2 regions of the Nocardioides ginsengisegetis genome follow, and region 2 is predicted to be linked to the other one. Evidence: riboswitches for the same ligand, from Rfam matches in the RefSeq annotation. Region 2 holds a riboswitch; the other holds the start of a gene.
The links. A riboswitch is a leader RNA that binds a small molecule or an ion and turns the genes downstream of it on or off. The one in region 2 is predicted to bind cobalamin.
Positions count from the first base shown of each region.

Region 1: it holds a riboswitch for cobalamin, as region 2 does, so the genes downstream of both, FB382_RS04200 (ribonucleoside-diphosphate reductase subunit alpha) here and FB382_RS05355 (magnesium chelatase subunit D family protein) in region 2, are expected to answer to the same signal.

Region 1 is NZ_JACGXA010000001.1:901,256-904,602, reverse strand. Features, by position in the region: gene FB382_RS04205 (DUF1254 domain-containing protein) at 1-1,577, shown strand, start outside; cobalamin riboswitch at 1,637-1,866, shown strand; gene FB382_RS04200 (ribonucleoside-diphosphate reductase subunit alpha) at 1,997-3,347, shown strand, end outside.
Region 2 is NZ_JACGXA010000001.1:1,141,507-1,144,853, reverse strand. Features, by position in the region: gene cbiE (precorrin-6y C5,15-methyltransferase (decarboxylating) subunit CbiE) at 1-1,129, opposite strand, end outside; cobalamin riboswitch at 1,146-1,291, shown strand; gene FB382_RS05355 (magnesium chelatase subunit D family protein) at 1,315-3,294, shown strand; gene bluB (5,6-dimethylbenzimidazole synthase) at 3,291-3,347, shown strand, end outside.

The DNA of each region.
Region 1 (3,347 bases), 240 kb from region 2:
GCCTGGGCGCCGCCCTCGTGGTGCTCACCGGATCACTGGCCTCGACGCTGGCCTCGGCCGTGGTGGCCGGCCAGCCCGGCGCGGTCGCGGCCGGGGCGACACGTCCCGACCTGCTCCCCGACTGCGTGTACGGCGCCTCGGCTCCCGGCCTCAGCGGTCTCGAGCCACGGGTCCAGCGCGACGCCTGGGCGTACGCCGACCGGCTGGCCGGCACCTCGTCGGCGGAGCGTCTCGCGGCCGCCCGCACCTTCGCCGCGGCCGAGGCCGGCTACGTCTACGGCCTGCCGCTGGTCGACCTGCACGACACGGTCCGCCAGTTCCGCTTCCGCAACACACTGGTCAGTGTCGCGTCGCTGAGCACCCCGGAGACCCGCAGCGTGGTCTCCCCCAACGTCGACACCGCCTACACGGTGGGCTGGCTGAGCCTGACCCAGGGGCCGCTGGTCATCGACGTGCCCGACACGGACGGTCGCTTCTACACGTTCCAGTTCATGGACGCCTGGACGAACTCGTTCACCTACGTCGGGTCGGGCGCCACCGGCACGAAGGCCGGCTCCTACCTCTTCGTGCCGCCCGGGTGGTCCGGCGACGTGCCGGAGGGCGTGCACCTGGTGCACAGCCCGACCAACACGATGTGGCTGCTCGGCCGGACGCTGGTCGACGACACCGCCGACATGGAGCGCGTCAAGCCGCTGCTCGAGAAGTACACCGCCACCCCGCTGGAGGCCTGGCGGCAGGGCGCTCGCGGCAAGTCCGTCGTCTTCGACAACCCGCCCCCGCGGCCCCCGAAGCCCGCGACCCCGCAGGGCACCGACTTCGTCGCCGCGCTCAACCAGGAGACGACGATCGACCCGCCGCCGTCCTCGCAGCGTTGCGTCCTCGAGGCGCTGGGCCCGGCCGGGGTCGAGCAGCCCGACACCACGCCGGGAGCGGTGCTGGCCGCCGACTCGGCCAACGCGGTGGGCAACCCGCCCGGCTCGGACGAGGACACCCCGCAGAACCGCGCGATCGGTGCGGGCACCAGGGCCGCCGTACGACTCATCGCGGGCGCCGCGGACCGCTACCGCGCCACCACCTCGGCGGGCAACCGCGGGTGGAGCGTGATGACCGACCCGTGGATCGGCGACTTCGGCCGGCAGTACCTCGGGCGCGCCGTCATCGCCACCGACCTGCTCGGCGCCAACGTGCCGCGGATCGCGACCTACCCCACGAGCTACTCCGACGGTCGCGGGCGCGCGCTCACCGGAGAGCACCGCTACACGATCACGTTCCCGCAGGGCCACCTGCCGCCGGTCCGCGCGTTCTGGTCGCTGACGATGTACCGCCAGGACAACTTCCTCTACGACAACGAGATCGACCGCTACTCCGTCGGCGACCGCGACCGGGGACTGCGGCGCAACGCGGACGGCTCGCTGACGATCTTCGTGCAGCACGCGGAGCCGCGCGGGGCGAAGGCCCGGGCCAACTGGTTGCCCGCGCCGGCCGGGGCGTTCCACCTGATCCTGCGGCTCTACCTGCCCGAGAAGGCGGCGCTGGACGGCACCTACCGGATCCCGCCGTTCGTACGGGCGGACTGAGGACGACCGCAACACGCCGACACAACATCTAGTCCCGGAGATTTCCGTCGACCCCACATATGGTGGCGCACGCAGCTGGTTCGGCGCTCCCTCCAGGATCGTCGAGGCAACAGGGAACCCGGTGAGAGACCGGGACTGCCCCGCAGCGGTGAGTGGGAACGAACGACGTCACCCAGCACTGGGTCGCCATCACGGGACCTGGGAAGCGACGTCCAGTAGGGGTCGAGTCCGAGCGATCGGTCGCGGCGAGCCCATGAGTCCGAAGACCTGCCAGCGCACTGCACCCGCCGGGTGCGGTGGTCCGATGCCGCGTGGGACGGCTGACGGCTCCACGGTGCGCTCGTCGGACGACGCGCCGGCGTCGTCGTCACCCCCTCGCACATCTGGCCGGTCCCGGACCGAGCTCGCGAGGAGAGAGAATGACGGTCACCGAAACAGCACCACCAGTCCCCGCCCACGAAGCACGCCGTACGACGATGCAGGTGCGCAAGCGCAACGGGGACAGTGAGTCCGTCGACGTCAACAAGATCGTGCGCGCCGTCGAGCGCGTGGCCGACGACCTGGCCGACGTGGACCCGATGCGGGTCGCCACCAAGACCATCTCGGGCCTCTACGACGGCGCCACCACCGCCGAGCTGGATCGCCTGTCGATCCAGACGGCCGCCGAGATGATCAGCGAGGAGCCGCAGTACTCCCGGCTGGCCGGGCGGCTGCTGGCCGGCTACATCGAGAAGGAGGTCCGCAACCAGGGCATCGCCTCCTTCAGCCAGTCGGTCGGGCTCGGGCACGCCGAGGGACTGATCGGCGACGAGACCGCACGGTTCGTCAAGGACAACGCCCGCAAGCTCGACTTCGCGATCGACGAGGACGCCGACCGCCGCTTCGAGTACTTCGGGCTGCGCACGGTCTACGACCGCTACCTGTTGCGGCACCCCCGGACGCGCCAGGTGGTCGAGACGCCGCAGTACTTCCTGCTGCGCGTGGCCTGCGGCCTGTCGGAGTCGCCGGCCGAGGCGATCGGCTTCTACCGGCTGATGTCGAGCCTGGCCTACCTGCCGAGCAGCCCGACCCTCTTCAACTCCGGCACCCGGCACACCCAGATGTCGTCGTGCTACCTCGTGGACTCGCCCCGCGACGACCTCGACTCGATCTACTCGCGCTACGGCCAGGTCGCCAAGCTGTCGAAGTTCGCCGGCGGGATCGGCATCGGCTTCTCCCGGGTCCGCGGCCGCGGAGCACTGATCCGCGGCACCAACGGGCAGTCCAACGGCATCGTGCCGTTCCTGCGGACGCTCGACGCGTCGGTGGCCGCGGTCAACCAGGGCGGCCGTCGCAAGGGCGCCGCGTGCGTCTACCTCGAGCCGTGGCACCCCGACGTCGAGGAGTTCCTGGAGCTGCGCGACAACACGGGCGAGGACGCGCGACGCACGCACAACCTCAACCTCGCGAACTGGATCCCCGACGAGTTCATGCGGCGCGTCGAGGCCGACGAGGACTGGTCGCTCGTCGACCCCGACCAGGTGCCCGAGCTCGTGGACCTGTGGGGCGACGCCTTCGACGCGGCGTACCGGCGTGCCGAGGCGGAGGGCAACGTCGTGCGCACCCTGAAGGCGCGCGACCTCTACGCCAAGATGATGCGCACGCTGGCGCAGACCGGCAACGGCTGGATGACGTTCAAGGACGCCGCCAACCGCACGTGCAACCAGACCTCGGACGACCAGGCCCCCGGCAAGCCCGTCGTGCACCTGTCCAACCTGTGCACCGAGATCA
Region 2 (3,347 bases):
TCAGCTCGCCGCCGTTGCGGGCGTGGGCCGCGCTCAGGGCCTGCTCGGTCTCCAGCGTCACCCCGTGGACGACCAGGCGGCCGCCGGGTCGCAGCGAGCGCTCGCAGTAGCCCAGCAGGCCGGCCACCGTGGCGCCGCCACCCACGAAGACGGCATCGGGCTTGGGCAGCCGGATCAGGGCTTCGGGGGCGCTGCCGGAGACGACCTCCAGGGTGGGGACGCCGAGGGCGGCCGCGTTGCGCCCGATCCGGGCGGCACGCCCGGTGTCGGCCTCGACCGCGATCGTCCGGCAGGTCGGATGGGCCCGCATCCACTCGATGCCGACGCTGCCCGCCCCGGCACCCACGTCCCAGAGCAGCTGCCCCGGCTGCGGGGCGAGTCTGGCCAGCGCGCTGGCCCGCAGGTCGCGCCGGGTCAGCTGGCCGTCGTGCTCGAAGAGCTCGTCGGGCAACCCGGTGCCCCACGAACCCACGGCTGGCCCGGACAGCTCGAGCGCGACGATGTTGAGCTCGGGGGCGAGGCCGGACCAGTCCTCCGGCGTGGTGTCGACCCGGGCCTCCTCAACCCCGCCGAGGTCCGACAGCACGGTCATCGCCGACCGTCCGTAGCCCGCCATGACCAGCAGGCCGGCGAGGGCGTCGGGGCTGCGGCCGTCGGAGGAGAGCACGACCACCCGGTGCCCGGGCGCGAGGTGGCGCAGCACGGCCCGCGGGTCCCGCCCGACGACCGAGACCACAGCCGTGGACTCCGCCGACCAGCCCATCCGCGCCCGGGCGAGCGCCACCGACGAGAGCGCCGGCTCGACCACGACGCGGTCGGACCCGAGCAGCTCGACCAGCGTCGTACCGATGCCCGAGACCAGGGGGTCACCCGAGGCCAGGACCACGACGCGACGGTCGGCGTGCTCCTCGAGGAGGCCGGGCAGCGCGTCGAGCAGCGGGCTCGGCCAGGGCTCGCGGAGCTGGCCGAGGACGGGCGGGACCAGGCCGAGGTGGCGGGGGCCGCCGAGCAGCACGTCGGCGCCCGCGACGACGTCACGGAGGCGTTCGGGGAGGTCCGACCAGCCGCGGGCGCCGAGGCCGACGACGGTGACGGCGCGGGCAGTCGTGGACGGGGCTGAGTGCTGCACGGGGGGTGACGCTATCGTGGCCGCACAGCCACGAGGTGCCCCCGTCCGGGGGAGAATCTGGGAAGCCGGTGAGAGTCCGGCACAGGCCCGCTGCGGTGACCCGGAGGACGCGATCGCGTCGATCCGGGAAGTCCGAAGACCGGCCTCGCGGCGTCCATTCCATGGCGGACGAGCGGGAGCCTCACATGCCACAGCAGTACCCCTTCAGTGCCGTCGTCGGCTCCGGCGACCCCGACGGGATGGCCCTGGCCCTCCTCCTCACCACGATCTCCCCCGAGGTCGGCGGCGTGCTCGTGCGCGGCGAGAAGGGCACCGCGAAGTCCACGATCGTGCGGGCCCTCGCCGGCGTGCTGCCGCCGATCGACGTCGTCGCCGGTGACCGCTTCTCCAGCGACCCGCGGGAGCGCCGGCCGCTCTCCCCCGACGGCCCGTTCGCCGCCGATGCGGACGTCGAGACCCGGCCCGTTCGGCTCGTCGAACTGCCCGTCGGCGCCACCGAGGACCGGGTCCTGGGCTCGCTGCACCTCGAGCGCGCGCTGTCGGAGGGGCGCGCTGAGTACGAGCCCGGCCTGCTGGCCAAGGCGCACCGCGGCATCCTCTACGTCGACGAGGTCAACCTCCTCCACGACCACCTCGTCGACCTGCTGCTCGACGCCGCCGCGATGGGCCGCTCCACGGTGGAGCGCGACGGCGTCTCGGTCTCGCACGCGGCCCGCTTCGTGCTCGTCGGCACCATGAACCCCGAGGAGGGCGAGCTCCGGCCGCAGCTCCTGGACCGCTTCGGCCTCACCGTCGAGGTGGCCGCGCCCCGCGACCCGGCGCAACGGGTTGAGGTGGTGCGCCGCCGGATGGCCTACGACGCCGACCCCGACGCGTTCTGTGCCCGGTACGCCGAGTCCGAGCGGGCCCTGACCGACCGGGTGCTCGCCGCGCAGAAGCTCGTCGGGCAGGTCGAGCTGTCCGACGGGATGCTGGTGAAGATCGCCGAGCTGTGCGCCGCGCTCGAGGTCGACGGGATGCGGGCCGATCTCGTCACGGCCCGGACCGCGGTCGCCCATGCCGCCTGGCACGAGCGGTCCGAGGTCACCCTGGCCGACGTACGCGCCGCCGCCCGCCTCTCGCTCCCGCACCGCCGTCGGCGCAACCCCTTCGACTCCCCCGGCCTCGACGAGGACCTGCTCGACGAGATCCTCGGCGACGACGAGCCGGAGCCGGACCCGCCCCAGCCCGGTGACGACCCCGGCGGGACGTCATCCGAACCGGCTGCCGGAGCGACCACCCCGCATGACGTCCCCGGCGACCCCGGCGGGACGTCATCCGATCCGGCTGCCGGGGCGACCGGATCGCATGACGTCCGGAGCGAGCCCGGGGCGACGTACCGGCCGAAGCTGTTCACCGTCCACGGCACCGGGGCGGGCGAGGCCGGCCGGCGCAGCCGCGCGCGGACCGACAACGGCCGCCGGGTCGGGGCGGAGCGCGGCGGACACGGCCCGGTCCACCTCCTCGAGACCGTCCGGGCAGCCGCGCCTCACCAGGCGGCCCGCGGCCGGACCGACGGGCCCCTGCGCTTCCGCCCCGACGACCTGCGCGTCGCGACCCGGGAGGGCCGCGAGGCCAACCTCGTCCTGTTCTGCGTCGACGCGTCCGGCTCGATGGCCGCGCGCAGGCGGATGGAGCAGGTCAAGACCGCGATCCTCTCGCTGCTGCTCGACGCCTACCAGCGCCGCGACAAGGTCGGCCTCGTGACGTTCCGCGGCGACCGCGCCGAGCTCGTGCTGCCGCCGACGCACTCCGTCGACATCGCGGCGAAGCGGCTGGCCGACCTCCCCGCCGGAGGCCGTACGCCACTGGCCGAAGGCCTCCTCGAGGCCGCCCGCATCCTGGGCGTCGAGCGGGTCCGGGACGCCCGTCGCCGGCCACTCCTCGTGGTCGTCACCGACGGCCGTGCGACGTCCGGCCGCGACGCGGTGGACCGCTCCCGCACGGCCGCGCGGCACCTGGCCGCCGACGGGGTCGACGCCGTGGTCATCGACTGCGAGAGCGGGCCGATGCGGATGGGGCTGGCGGGTGCGCTCGCCGAGCACCTCCGCGCCGAGCACGTCCCCGTCGCCGAGGTCAGCGCTGCGGAGCTGACCCGGATCGCGCGCGACGGGCGCGCGGCGTGAGCGCCGGCCTGTACGACGTGATCGCCCGCCGTCGCGACGTGCGCGCGGAGTTC